DNA from 2 places in the Butyricimonas sp. RTP31003st1_G1_RTP31003_210430 genome. Region 1 is predicted to be linked to the other one. Evidence: riboswitches for the same ligand, from Rfam matches in the RefSeq annotation. Region 1 holds a riboswitch; the other holds the start of a gene.
The links. Region 1 has a riboswitch for cobalamin ahead of AB5542_RS11185 (PKD-like domain-containing protein). Riboswitches for the same ligand answer to the same signal wherever they lie in the genome.
Positions count from the first base shown of each region.

Region 2: it holds a riboswitch for cobalamin, as region 1 does, so the genes downstream of both, AB5542_RS17745 (TonB-dependent receptor) here and AB5542_RS11185 (PKD-like domain-containing protein) in region 1, are expected to answer to the same signal.

Region 1 is NZ_JBCOSQ010000031.1:34,313-41,898, reverse strand. Features, by position in the region: gene AB5542_RS11195 (leucine-rich repeat protein) at 1-1,669, opposite strand, end outside; gene AB5542_RS11190 (hypothetical protein) at 1,692-3,779, opposite strand; gene AB5542_RS11185 (PKD-like domain-containing protein) at 3,797-5,479, opposite strand; cobalamin riboswitch at 5,680-5,882, opposite strand; gene AB5542_RS11180 (hypothetical protein) at 6,066-7,586, opposite strand, start outside.
Region 2 is NZ_JBCOSQ010000072.1:3,163-10,748, forward strand. Features, by position in the region: gene rsgA (ribosome small subunit-dependent GTPase A) at 272-1,192, shown strand; gene AB5542_RS17730 (YceD family protein) at 1,316-1,963, shown strand; gene rpmF (50S ribosomal protein L32) at 1,980-2,165, shown strand; gene AB5542_RS17740 (beta-ketoacyl-ACP synthase III) at 2,276-3,277, shown strand; cobalamin riboswitch at 3,416-3,617, shown strand; gene AB5542_RS17745 (TonB-dependent receptor) at 3,756-5,975, shown strand; gene AB5542_RS17750 (HmuY family protein) at 6,011-7,195, shown strand; gene AB5542_RS17755 (cobaltochelatase subunit CobN) at 7,270-7,586, shown strand, end outside.

The sequences.
Region 1 (7,586 bases):
CACCTTTCACCGTTTCCAACGCAGGCAGTGATAGTAACTCTATGTTACAGCAATGTCCGGCATTTAACGAACCGATTTTTGTCAGTTTCGGTAGATTTACCCGGGAGCGTCCTTGAATGTAAAAACCGAACTCCCCGTCAACCTCTTTCAAATTGGGTAAATTCAAATCATCCACGGCAGCCACAACCGTGAGGCTGAATTTCCCGGTCACTTTTTCCACATTCAACTGAACCGTCTCCGTACGACTACCGGATATCCAGAATTCAAAGAAATCTGTCGTCGTGACTTCCTTGATGCCCTTGATAACAATATTCGGGGCATAAAGAGATAAACGTTGCATGGAGATAGCTTCGTCACCGATCAAGGTGAGAGGCACATTGTTATTACGAACCTCAAGATAAGTCAAGCCGTCAATCTCCCGGATATCCAATTCCGAAACATTTGATTGACTAAAAGAGAGCGAACCGACAGATAGGGAATGCTCCAAGAAAGAGTAATCTTCGGCAAGGATTTCCGAGAAATAAAGGCTGGAAACCTTCGTAAGCGAACCAAGAGCAGATAAATCCGCAAGAGAACTCATGCTGCGGAAGTTAGCACTCTCGCCCACGGTAGTTAAAGCTTCCAACCCGTCGAGGCTCGTCAGGTTACTCAGATCTTGTATTTCAAGAGTTGAACCGATAGTTGCCAGAGATTTAAACCCTTCTAAATTTTCAAACACACCTTTGGACAAGGTAAATCTCCCGGTCACGGTCTGCAAGGAGGTGAAATCAATAGCCTGCAGGACGTTGTTGTTCGTGACCGTCAATGTCGTAACCTCTTCCAAAACCGGGACAGAGATACTTTCCAAGGACGTGCAATAATTGATCGTTAAAGAAGATACACTCTGCAATTTAGGCAGTTTCACGGAGATCAATGCGAACATGGAAGACACGTCCATTCCCCCTTCAATAGATTCCAATTCCGGGAAATCAATCTCCTCCAACTGACCGATTCCGGAAAATTTGAAATCCAAATATATCCGTTTCAACTTTGGCAAGCAAAGTTTTTTCAACGGGGTATTCGCATCCACGACGATAGCGCTCACCTCCTCAAGATTCTCCAAGCCGATGATCTCCTCGCTCTCGTACGTCGGGTTAATCGTAAGATTGTGCTTGATTTTCCGCAAATGATTCAGGGGCTCCAACGTCTCGATAACATCTTCCCCATCGGTCTGACCGATCGTCAAATTACCATCAATCTCGCTAATCATAGCCTCCCCGAAGGCATCCACGTCCGCTTGCGTGAGTAAAGTAACATTACCCACCCGGACAACAGCAGATTTTTCCACCGAATAAACGTATTCCCGGTCATGTTTCCCCGCGTAGGAGGTCACCGTGAAACGGTGTTCCCCGTCCCAATCCGTGATCGTCGAGGGATCGGGAGAGATCGTGGCGTTCTCGCTCACGCTGAACTCCAGTCGCATACCGTCGAACGAAAAATCCTCCGGCACAACAATCTTCAAAGAATCATCGAGGATAGAAGCCGTCAAGGTTGTCTCCCCCTTAACCAAGCAGAATGAAGTGATGTAATTGTCTCTCCCCTTGAAGTCGCTGTCATCATCGTCACAGCCCACCGCAAACACCAACCCGCAGAGAAGAAAAAGGGCCGCTTTTATATTTATTAATCGCATATTCTATATTTTTCAAGTGTAACTATTCTTTTGTCCATTTACCCGCTTTCAAGTCATCCAAAGTCACCGTGTAACCATTACTCCTCGTGGTAAACTTCTCGATCGTGTCGATCGCTTTCTCAAACCCGGCATACGAAGTCAAAGCCGATTGGAAATTTATCACCACCTCCTTCACGCTTTCCAGAGTGGCAAAACCATCCATATTCGTGATGTCATTATTAGCGTACATGGGTAGAGGAGGGGTAACCATGATCGTCAAGGTACTCCCGATACTCTTGATCGACCCGAAAGAAAGATCTGTGAAAGGAACGTAACTTGCCCAAGAATAAATGGTCATCTTTCCACCCACGCTTTCCAAGGCGGGAATATTCAAGACCGTACAAGTAGTAGAAAAAGGGAAAATCTCCACGTTACCCCCGACTTTCTGCAATTTCGGTATATTCACCTCCTCCACCGCAGGCATCTTTGACAGCGTGAAATTCCCGGTCACCTCTTCCAAATCCGCCAGGACAAATTTCTTACAACTGTTTAAATAAGCCATACTCGTTCCCGTGGTAAAATCACCATTCACCTTGCGGATACTTGTAATCTCACATTCTGCGAGAGTTTTCGCTCCCGACAAGTCGATTCCACCCACTTCCTTAATCCCGGACACGGGAGGGAAACGAGTCACCACCTTGGTGGAAGAACAGACAAGTTTCAAAATTCCGGGGAAGACCTCTCCCCCAACAAGCGACACTTTCGTCAATGTAGAACCTTCGAGAGTCAATGTTTGTGCCTTGACGGCAGAGACATCCAACGTCTCCAATCCTTCTAAATTAGTCAATTTCAATTCAGAAAACTCTCCCAAAGTAGCCGGGAGCCTCACGTTTTTCAATGTGGCCAAATTAGTGATGGTAAAAGAACCACCCACCGTAGCCAACACCTCGAATCCGTCCAAGTTATTAACGTATTGTAATTCATTCAAGGTACAATTACCTACGATAGTTTTCAGTGCCGGAAAACGAATAACACGTATGTCCGATCCGTCAAGAGCAAGACTTCCCACGGATTCCAAAACCGGAAAATTAGTCTCTACCAATTTGCAGCTACCGATACTCAAGGCTCCGGGAATCTCTTTCAACAACGGCATATTCAAGGCATTCATCACGGAGAACACGGCGCTCCCGGTCGTCGGTTTCACGTTAAGTGCATTACACTTTTCGAGAGCCGGGAAGTCAACCGTGTACGAATCAGCAAGCCCCACGGTAAGGGTTCCTCCCACACGGGTAATACGTGGAAAACTCACTCGCTCCATCGCAAAACCGGAAATAGCCATATCACCATCCACCGTATTCAACGAACCGACATCCAATTTCCTGACCGTACCCGCCAACGTGAAGTTACGCCCCACTTCTTCCAACAAAGGACAAACAAATTCCTGTGCCAGATTGTTCTGCACGGTCAAATCCAGACCGACTTTCTTCAAGGCGGGCAGATAAATTTGGTCAATATTCCCCTTGGCGGTAATCAACAAAGAACCAACCTCTTCCAAATTCTCCAATCCCATCAAATCTATTCCCGTGTAAGCCTCGGTGATTTTCAAGTCATGCCCCACACGCACCAATTTATTCAACGGCAAAAGGGAAGTAATCACCTCCTCGGAACCGGAGCGTCCGATAATCAGATTACCACCTACCTCGGTAACCCCACTCTCCCCGAAAGCATCAACTTCCTCCTGTGTCGCCAAAGTCACGCTGCCCTCCACGGGAACACTTTCCCGGACTACAAAATAATGGTACACTCTCCCTACCCCACTTGCCGAAGTCACTTCAAAAAGTGCCTCCTCGTTCCAGTTGGCAATGGAGTCAGGGGAAGGCATGATGCGAGCATTCTCGCTCAATATCACTTCTGCCGAGGCCCCGGCAAGGGAAACACCCACGGGAGCTTGCAGGATAATACTATCACCCGTCAAAGCGGCTTTCAAAACCTCCCCGTTCTGTGTCAACCGAAAAGACACCACGTAGTTATCCGTACCCGTAAACGGATCATTATCATCGTCACAGCCCCACACTCCTAAAAAACAAGCTAAAAGGAGGGCATAGATGGTCAATATATTTTGTTTCTTCATTTCGTTTTCTCCTTAAATTATTTATTCTTCAAATGATAATCATACCCGTCAAGGAACTCCGTGGAGGACTCTCCCAACACGCCCGCCTTCTGGTTAACACTGGTCTGGATCATCACGAAATCAATGTATTCCAGTTTGACCGGGGAACCATCAATTTGGATTGCGTTATCAATTTTGAAACAACTTTTATCCGTTCCATAATTATCAACATATCCCCAATCGTATTCTCCGTTGTACCACAATCCACCCCGTATTTCCACCTTAGAGGCCAAGCGGGTTCCGAAATGCATAAAATCTTCCTCGATAAACATGGGAAAAAAGAACGTCTGCCCGTGATAACCGTTAGCATCCACGCTACCGGCATTCCCGTAATTATCGGACCAAATAGAGTTCCCTCTCTCTTGCGTGGGACGATAATAAGTGATCACGTACTTTCGTGACATTTCTTCCGCGGAGGCACTTCCTTTCAGCTCGTACCAAGTGTCATCGGGTAAACCATTTCCATTCTCGTCCTGCATCACCCAAACAATACCCGGCTCAGAACTTCCGGCAAAAGCGTTTCCCTCCAAAATCAGATCGTATTCACCCGGCACGTTCTCCACGCTATGGTCAAAACCAATAACCACATACCCGCCATAAGCTCCCAACGAGAGATAAGGGGTAGAGGGATCAAGAATAGTTTTTCCTTTTACCAAAGCATCGGCTTCCGTGGACCCGACCGGAAAGTTCACGAATTGTCCCGGAGCCGGAATGTACTCAAAGACTTCCGTGAAACGGGCAGAACTACCGTCCGTCGGCCAATTACGGTGAGTACCCTCCGGATCAACACATTCCACGTAAGTCTCCGTGGAGGCGGTTTGTCCACCTTCGGTTGCGGTCACGGTGATATGGTAACGTCCTTGCGCGGTGGGAGCAAATTTGAAGTAAGAGGTCGTCTCGCTTTGCTTTACCCCATCCACTTGCCATTCATACACGGCTTTTTCCGTGATGTCAATAGGATAAGGAGAGAGTACAAGCTCCCGTCCCAAAGGTACACTGAAATTCGTAATCCGGTTGTCAGAAACCGTACGATAGCGTCCATCATTAAAAATCAATTTTGGGGGAGCCAGCGGCACAACCGTCACGGTCATGGATTTAGCCGTTGCGCCATCCTCGTTCTTAACCACGAGAGAAAGATCATACATCCGTACATCCTCCCGGTTGAAAACGAAAAGACTATCTTGACAGACAATCTCACCATTCAATACCCACATATAAGTAGCTCCCTCGGGATTCGACACTTCGGCCCCAAAACTCCGATCTCGACCGGACATCACCACGGCAGCATCATCCAAGGTCACCTCAGGAGGTAATTTATCGAGAACCGACACCTTTACCTGTTTTTCAATCGAACCGTTCTCCGCATCAATCTTAAAATTCACGAAATAATCACCCACCTGCTCCCCCCGGAACAAATAGGTGGTATCCGTAGAAACTATTTTCCCGTTCAATTTCCAAGAACACAGGGGATTCATGGCATCCGACACCGTTGCCTGCAACAACACCTCTTTTCCGATCTTCACCCTATACTCCCCCGTTTCTGTGTTGAAAGCGACATCGGGATTACCAACTTTGACCTTCTCATCGTCGTCACAGGCCGTGAACATACCGATAAAAAGCATCACCAGTAATACTAATTTCAATAGAACATCCTTTCTCATAACATCATCTGTTTAATTTATAATTATCGAGTCCAACGACCGTTTACCAAACGACCATTTTCTCCAAGAAAAACACTCCCAACAACGAGAAATTGCACACATACACCCCTCCCAGCTTGCTAACTCATAGCAACACTCGTCCATTACAACAATAGTTGGATAAAATACAACATAGGCATCCAAACTCTACTCCCAGAAAGCTTTAGATACATGACACTGGCAGGTCTTCTGACTTACCCCGTCCTTGAACGCCCTTCCCATTTCGTGTCGAAACAGTGGATGTGAGTCTTGTTCACGGACTTTAGTGGAGCTTACAGCAGCGGGTCTGTTCAGGATTCGCACCTGATTCCCTTTTCACCACACGCCTGAAACAAGGTGTGACACCAAAATCGTTACGAAAATATATAAAAAACAAATACTATTTGGATTTTGAAACGAAAAATTCAATTATTCACAAATAATAATACATTGATTTTACATCACTTACTAGCCATATACACGCAGAAAAGTTCGCTTCAGGATAAAACAAAAGAGAGGAGTCCGGCACAATACCAAACTCCTCTCTCTAAAAAAACTTAAACTATTCTTATTTCACAAGTTCTCCTGCCTTCACCTGCTCAAACGTCGGATTATAAGCATTCTCAGATACCGTCCAAGAATCCTCTCCTTCAAGTTTATTGATTACTTTTTCCAAGCCCTCGAAAGAGACTAAAGCGGCCTGTTTCTGAATATTAACATAGCCTGCACTCTCCAATGCACTAAAACAACTCAGATCAGTGATCAGATTGTTATAATTATCTGCACTATAAGCATTCGACGTCAAGACAAGCCCTCCCACATTTTTCAAATTAGGCATACGAATCTCCTCCAACATCCGAACCGGACCATTCTGATAACTCGTGCTAACACGGAATTCGCCTTCCACGCTTTCCAATGCGGGTAATTCCAGCACCGGAATAACTCCCGTATAAGTCAATGCCCCAACCTTTCGCAAAACCGGAAGTTGAACAGGTTCTATTTGTTTAAAATTACCATAAGAACCTTCCGACAAAGTCAACAACCCCGTTACCTCTTCCAAATCAGGGAAACACAAGGCTGCAGCATTCTCCGTCACATATCCCAAATTAACCGTCAATTTATCAACTTGTTTCAATCCCGTAAAATTAAATACGGCAGATTCCTTTTGTGTAAAGCCTGTAACAGTAAGTGTTTGCACTTTTTCGATGCCGTCAAAACGAACACCGCGACTGGAATTCAACGTAACTTCTCCATCAAGTTCCGAGTTCCCCCGCAAAACAAAATCAGCCCCAACATTATCAATCGTCAATTTAGAAGTAGAAAAAACCGAAATATCCAATCCTTGTAATGCCGGAAGTCGAGAAAACGAGCATTGTGCGAACTGCGCTCCCTGCAAATTAGCCAAGAAAGGGAATTCTTCCACTTTTTCCATGTTTGATATGGATAAACCGGAACCTATCGACCTCAGAGCATCAAATCCATTCACGCATGTCACATTGTTCATATTATTCAATGTCATTGACCCCTTGATGGTTGTCAAAGCTTTGAAACCATTCACCTCTTTTGCCGTTCCGCTCAAAGCGAAATTTCCCCCTACCGAAGTCAAACTATTAAACCCATCAAAATTTTCCGTATTCGCCGAAAAGGTTAAATTTCCTCCAACCTCTTTCAAAGCGTTCAGATCCGCGGGGGCAGATAACACAAAATTTCCCTGCACCTCTGTCAAGGCAGCAAGATCCAAATCATTCAATTTATTACACACCTCAATAGTAAATCCTCCTGTTCCGACCCGGCTCAACTGGTGCAAATTAATCTTTTCCAAATCTTCAATATAATATACCCGGAAGCCTCCTACCGATTGAAGTTGTGACAAGTCATATTCTTTCACCCGATGGGTCCATTGCAATGTCAACGTCTCCGCCACCTCTCTCAACTGACTGAAATCCACTTTCTCCAGCACCCCGGTTTGTTGCAAAGTAATACCCGCAGCTGAAGTCAAAGCGGGAAACAAAAGCTCCTTCATTCGAATGGGATTATTTATTTCCACTTTATCCCCGACCATACCCAACTTGGGCAATTCCAACCGTTC
Region 2 (7,586 bases), on a different contig from region 1:
AAACGCTATTAGAACGCTATTAAAACCCTATTAAAACGCTATATTTAGAATAGCGTTTTATAAGTATTTTAAAAGCATGATAAAAGAGTGATTTCAGCTATTGATCAGGTAGAAATGCAAGATTAATCATGTATTAAAGATTGACGTGGGACTGTCGTGGGTAGGACAATTTATAATCCTTGATATTATAATTTTTCTCGGTCCGTGCGGGAAGAAAATTATATCGTGTATATTTGCATTCGGGTAAAACAGGAACCATTAAATTGATAATATGAAAGGGATTGTTGTGAAATCTACCGGAAGTTGGTATTCCGTGCGAATGGAATCGGGGGAAGTGCTGGACTGTCGGATCAAGGGTAAGTTCCGGATGAAAGGGATTAAGACCACGAATCCTGTTGCGGTAGGGGATGTTGTCGAGGTGGAGGTCAATCCCGATGGCGCGGTGATCAACCGGATTGAAGATCGGAAGAATTACATTATCCGGAAATCAACGAACTTGTCGAAAGAGGCGCATATTATCGCTGCGAATGTTGATCAGGCGGTGTTGGTGGTGACGGTGAATCATCCCGTTACATCGACCGTTTTTATTGATCGTTTCCTAGCATCCGTGGAGGCTTACCGGATTCCGGCCATACTCATGTTTAACAAGATTGATTTGTACGACGATGAGGATTTATTGTTGTTGGGCGCTTTGACCCAGATCTATATGCAAGCAGGCTACGAGTGTCTTCACGTGTCCTCGTTGACCGGGGAGGGGATGGAAGACGTGGTGACGGCCTTGAAGGATAAAGTGACCGTGTTTTCCGGCTTGTCGGGGGTGGGAAAATCCTCGCTGATCAATCGTGTCGAGCCGGGATTAAAACTGAAAGTGGCGGAGATTTCCGATTCCCATGACACGGGAAAACATACCACCACGTTCGCGGAAATGTTCCCGTTGAGTTTTGGCGGGTACATCGTCGATACTCCCGGAATCCGGGCGTTCGGGTTGATTCACATGGAAAAAACAGAGATATCACATTATTTCCCGGAAATATTCAAGCGGGCAAGTGAATGCCGATTCTATAATTGCACGCATATTCACGAACCGGGATGTGCCGTGCTGGAAGCCGTGGAGAAGGGGGAAATCAGCGAGAGTCGCTATTTCAGCTATGTAAGTATGTTCGAGGAAGGAGATGAAAAATATCGGAAATAAAGGGTTTTGAGGGAACGGAATTTTCATCGTGCATTCCAAAAAATCGAAGTTTTTTACAATATATATTATAGGGAAGGTCTGTATTGTGATTGCGGGTTGCAACAGGAAGATCGTGTCCGGAGTATGAATAAGAAGGAGGCGAACACGATTAAGTGGGAGAAAGATACAAGATTTTGTTTCCAAGAAAAAAACGGGTATGAATGTACTGGGTATTATATTTTTTTGTACATTTGTCCCCGTTTTACGTCAAGAGTAGTGGACAGATTGAAAGAATATAAGATAGCCCACAGAGGCTTAGGGGAAGGCGTTCACACTTTCGAGTTTGTCATGGATGGCAGTTTTTTTGATTGTTTTGACGCGACAAAAGGAACGAAAGGAAAAGTAAACGCGAGAGTAAATATCGTGAAATCATCCCTGCTGATGGAGGTTCGGATGACGATCGAAGGGACGGTAGAAGCAATTTGCGATCGCTGTCTGGAGGAAATGGAGTTACCAATTAGCGGAGAATTGAACTTGTACGCGAAGTACGGGGAGAGAGAGGAAGGAAATGATGATGATTTTATTATCTTGGCTCAAGATGATGATTATCTGGATTTGAGTGAACCGCTATATGAGGTGTATATGCTGAATTACCCGCTTCGCGTGGTTCACCCGGAGGGAGAATGTAACGAGGAGATGGAGCATGTACTGGAAGAGTTGACAATGGAAGAAGAGAATGATAAGATTGATCCCCGCTGGGATGAATTGAGGAAATTAATTAATAATAACTAAATAAAACTAGAGAGAAATGGCACATCCTAAACACCGAATCTCTAAACAGAGAAGGAATAAAAGAAGAACTCACGATAAGGCAACGGTTCCTGCAATAGCAAAGTGTTCAAATTGTGGTGCTGCAGTTCAGTATCATACTGTATGCCCGGAATGTGGGTATTACAGGGGTAAATTGGCTATTGAGAAAGCAGTTGTTGCATAATTTTGATGCAATGATAAAGATTGCCTTAGATAATACAGCCCCCTGTACTAGGGGGCTATGATTGTATATAGGTGTCTGATTCTATTATTCAATTTGAAAATTTTTATTTTATGGAAAGGCCAAGAGCGGTAATCACAGGGGTAGGAGCGTATTATCCCGACTATATTCTAACTAACGAGGAGTTGAGCCGGATGGTAGATACCACAGACGAATGGATCATGACTCGAATCGGTATAAAAGAGAGACGTATTTTGCGGGATGCCGGTAAAGGCAGTGCTTACCTCGGGGCCAGAGCGGTGGAGGACTTGTTTCGTAAAACAGGTTTGAAACCGGAAGAAGTTGATTTATTGATTTGCTGTACGGTTACGGCCGACATGCATTTCCCTGCTAACGGGAACGTGATTTCCGATATGGTGGGAATAAAGAATGCTTTTAGTTTTGATCTTAATGCCGGATGTTCCGGTTTCCTATATGGCTTGATCACGGCGACGCAGTACGTGGAGAGCGGGCGTTATAAAAAAGTGATTGTCGTGGGAGCTGAAAAGATGTCCGCGATTACGGATTACACGGATCGGGCAACTTGTCCTATTTTCGGAGATGCGGCTGCCGCCGTGTTGCTGGAGCCGACAACTGAAGATTTGGGGGTAATTGACCACATATTGCGTTCGGATGGAATGGGACGTGTTCACCTACATATGAAAGCAGGTGGTTCTTTGAAACCGCCAACCATTGATACGGTTTTAGCCCGGGAACATTATATTTACCAGGAAGGACAGCCCGTGTTTAAACATGCTGTATCGAACATGGCAGACGTGTCGGTGGAAGTGATGGAACGCAATAACTTGTCCTCGGAGGACGTGGCTTGGCTGGTACCTCATCAGGCAAACCTGCGTATTATCAAGGCTACCGGGGAACGAATGGGGTTACCCAAAGAGAAGGTCATGGTTAATATCCAAAAATACGGTAACACGACCTCGGCAACAATCCCGTTGTGTCTGTATGAATGGGAGGACCAACTGAAGAAGGGGGATAATTTGATCCTTGCTGCTTTTGGTGCCGGATTTACATGGGGTGCCATTTATTTGAAATGGGGATATACTCATAAGGGTTAGATTGTATCGATAATACGATATACGAGGCTGTTCGGGAAATAACCGAACAGCTTTTTTGATTTCAGAAGATGGGTGTAAGATATTTTAGCTGATTATTAGAAAATAATTGTTTTTTTCATTAAGAAATAAATTATTTTATATATTTGCGTCGATTTTGGTGAGTCCCATGCTATCTGTATGGGATGTAAGGGAATCCGGTGAGAGTCCGGAACAATACCCGTTGCTGTAATCTCTTTCCCGTTACACGGGAAATGCTTAGTCACCTCATGCCACTGGTTCGTCCGGGAAGGCGACATAAGCGGAGAAAGTCAGAAAACCTGCCTGAATTAGATGTTTTTATTGTTCTCGGGAATAAGGATGATAAAAAGGAAAAAATAATAGCTATTGTTTTTATTAACAGTAACATTTATGAAGCCACGGATGTGCGTGATGTGTGCTGTCGTGTGGCGTTTATAATGTTTATGAAAAAATAATAAACATGAAAAGTATCTTATTGCTAGTATGTGGCGTACTTGTATTGAATTTCGCACCAATGTCAAGACTTATGGCGATTCAACCGGAGGTGATGGCTGATACGGTGAAAACGGTAAAATTAACCGGAAAAGTCGTGGATGTTGAAACAGGGGATGCAATACCTTTATCAACTCTCATGGTGAAAGAGTTAGGTTGGGGGAGTGTTTGCGATACGGAAGGAAAATTTAAAATTGACGTGCCTGCCAATCGTAAAGCAACTTTGACGGTTCGTTCTGTCGGGTATGAGACTCGTGAAGTTGATGTGGCTCCTGGAACAATCTCTGGACTTGTTATTAAGCTGAAGAAGAGTTTGTTGGATTTGGACGAGGTGGTTATTACAGGTACGAGAACGGAAAAGGTGATTTCCGAGGCTCCCGTGATGACTCGTGTCGTTTCTGCCGAGGAGTTACAACGAAATGATTACGAGAGTATGATGGATGTTCTGGAGTACAATATTCCGGGGCTTCGTTTTAACGTGGACCCTCGCGGTAATAATATCCAGATTCAGGGATTGGAAAATAGTTACATCCTTATCTTGGTTGATGGGGAGAGGTTATCTCAGACTCCCGGGGGACCTATCGATTTCGATCGGCTGAGTACGTCCAATATTAAACGGATCGAGATTTTGAAAGGTGCGGCTTCTGCTCTTTACGGGTCAAGTGCCATGGGTATGGTTGTGAATATTATCACGGATTCTCCGAAACGCTCTTTGGAAGGCTGGGCAAAAGCTCGTTATTCTAAGTTTAATGATCTGCAGTTGGATGCGGGGATCGGGTTGGCTCACAAGGGATTTTTCTCCCAGACTCTTTTTCGTCGTAATTCCACGGATGGGTATGATCTTACGCCCGAAACACCCCAGTCTTACACGATGAATCCTTCACATGATATGAATATAGAGGAGAAGGTAGGATGGAATAATGAACGGACGAAAGTGGTGGCTTCAGCTTCTTTCTATTGGAATGAAGTAGAGAATCCTCCCAAGGGAGAATCTCCAACGCATTATCGCAGTTTAAACAAAACATTCCGGGCATCATTGGAGCATGCCTTCGGGGAAAAGAATAAGTTGTATGCGGTGTATTACGGAGATTTTTATACTCGTAAGACCGTGTATGATTTGATTGATCTTGCAGATAGTACGAATGCGACTTCTCACGAGCAGACAGCCCGTTTGACAGATATTTATAGTCCCTTGAAGAACGTGGAGATTGTTGGAGGAATTGAATGGAATTGGACTCGGAATTATAATAAGATGCAATACGGTAAGGAACAAACCGTGAGAAAAGTGAACGATGCGAATGTTTTCGTGCAGGTGGATTGGCAGATATTGCCGGAGCTGGATTTGGTAGGAGGTTTCCGTTACACACACCATTCTGTTTTTGGTGACGCGTATACCCCGAAAGTAAATTTGATGTATGCCCCGGGCAGTTTTAAATTCCGTGCCGGGTATAGTCGGGGATTTAAGGCTCCCGGCTTGACGGAGTTGTATTCTGATTTTGACATGGGAAGTGTGTCGCATAATGTTGGAAATCCAGATTTGAAACCGGAATATTCCAATTATTTATCGGTTTCGGCGGAATATACTTACAATGGACGGTTGAATGCAAGCGTGGAAGGGTACCAGAACACGATAAAAGATAAAATTAATTCTTTTGTTATTGACGTGGAAGATCCGGAACCGGGACAATTGGGAGCAGAAATGCATTATGCAAATGTGGAGGCCGTGCGTATACGCGGGGCAGAAGGAACATTAACTTATTACCCGATTAAGCAATTGTTGCTGAGGGGAACTTATGCTTATACTGATGCGAGAGATCGGGAGACGGATTTGCAATTGTCCGGAAATTCAAAACACGCCTTGAATTTTACCACGACATTACGCGGTAAATTATTGAAACGGGATGGTTCTGTTTCTCTCTCCGGACGGTGGACTTCTAAGAAATTGTCACAGAGTAAATCCACTGAAACGGACGATAGCGGTCAAGAAATAGAGGTGATTCGTGAAAATACAAAACCGGCTTATAGTCTTTGGAAATTGGTGGCCCAATATACGCCTTGGCAAAAGAAGTTTATGAGGTTGACGTTAACAGGCGGAATTCAGAATTTATTTGATTATACGGACACGGAACATTACACGACGTATGATGCCGGACGTCGATTCTTCGGTTCCGTGATATTCCGTTTCTGACAACATGAGAATCTTTAACTTAATATTGATATAGAATGAAAAAGTTTAATTTAAAATCATGCCTCATGCTATTGGCTTGTCTGGCATTTTCGTTTAACTTTATGGCTTGTACAGATGATGATGGTGACGGTGATGGTCCGGAGGTAGATGATTCTATCCGTACTCGTACTTTTGAATCGGCAGATTATAATAGCGGTTGGAAATATTTTTCTTTTAAAAAAGGAGATTTTGTTGAATTGACAACAGAGCAGGCCACAACAAGTTTGGAGTGGGATGTTGCTTTCAATCGTTATTACGTGAAAACCAATAGTGGGACTTCTGGAAAAGGAAAGGGTGGAGTGCTTGATTCTGGAGCGACAACTTTTGCTGCTGTTACTGGAAATGTGAATTCCGAGTTTGTGGTAGATGATTCTCTGAATATCATGACTACGATGGGAAATTTCACGAAAGATTCTTATAATCCGGGGATAGAATGTGAAGGTTCTAATAGTTGGGCTTGGTATAAATATATGGAATCTACTTGGTATTATAATCACAATGTTTTTGTTTTCCGTTCTGCTGACGGAAAGAATTGTGCAAAAGTGATTTTCGATACTTATAAAGATAAATTAGGAAATTCTGGCCACATTACATTCCGTTATATATATGATGGAGAGGCTGATGCAGACATAGAGCAGGGTGGTGATGAGCCGGAAGAACCGGAAACACCTGTTACGAATAACATCGTTTATCTAGCTTCTTCAAATGCAACAGATCCATGGAAATATTTTTCCTTTGCTAAAGGGGATTTTGTTGAATTGACAGAGGAACAAGCTGCAACCAGCTTGGATTGGGATATTGCATTTCAGCGTTATTATATCCGTACGAATAGCGGAACTTCCGGTAAAGGTCAAGGTGGTGCCTTGGATATGAATAAGACGAGTTTTGATGATGTTCCGAGTGTGCCTAAATCTGGTTATACAATAGATAAGCTGGTTAGCATGATGACCACGATGGGAAGTTTTGAGAATAAAAGTGGAAGTCCTGCTTTCCAATGTAAAGAACAACCAACGTGGGCATGGTTTAATGCTCCTGCAGAAATGAAGTGGTATTATAATAATAACGTTTTTGCTATTCAAACGGCAGATGGTAAACATTGGGCAAAGATTATAATGAAGACCTATAAAGGTACGAATGAAAAGGGAAATATAGAATTTGAATATATCTATCCTGCAAAGTGACAGGAGGTAAATAATAGTGTTTGTCCCCCGGAGTTTAGGCTCCGGGGTAATTTGGTTTATTAAAATCTGATGTTATGGGATTGAAATCTTTTGTTCGTACACGTAAAAAGATATTGTTAAAGGTGGGGATAGTGATTATCCTACTTTGCTGTATCTGGGGACTTTATTCCCGTTACCTTGCCCCGACTCGGGTTGCATTAATTAATTTCCCCGCTTATCAGGCATCTAGTATCGCTTTGGCGAATGATAGTCGGATGATACAAGTCGATGCATTGAAACCGGAGGATGCAAGTAAGTTGAAAAATTACGATGTTGTTTTATTTTTTGGTCCCGGATTACGTTTAAACGGAGAACAAGCCGCGGCTATTCAGACTGCAGGGGCGAAAGGAAC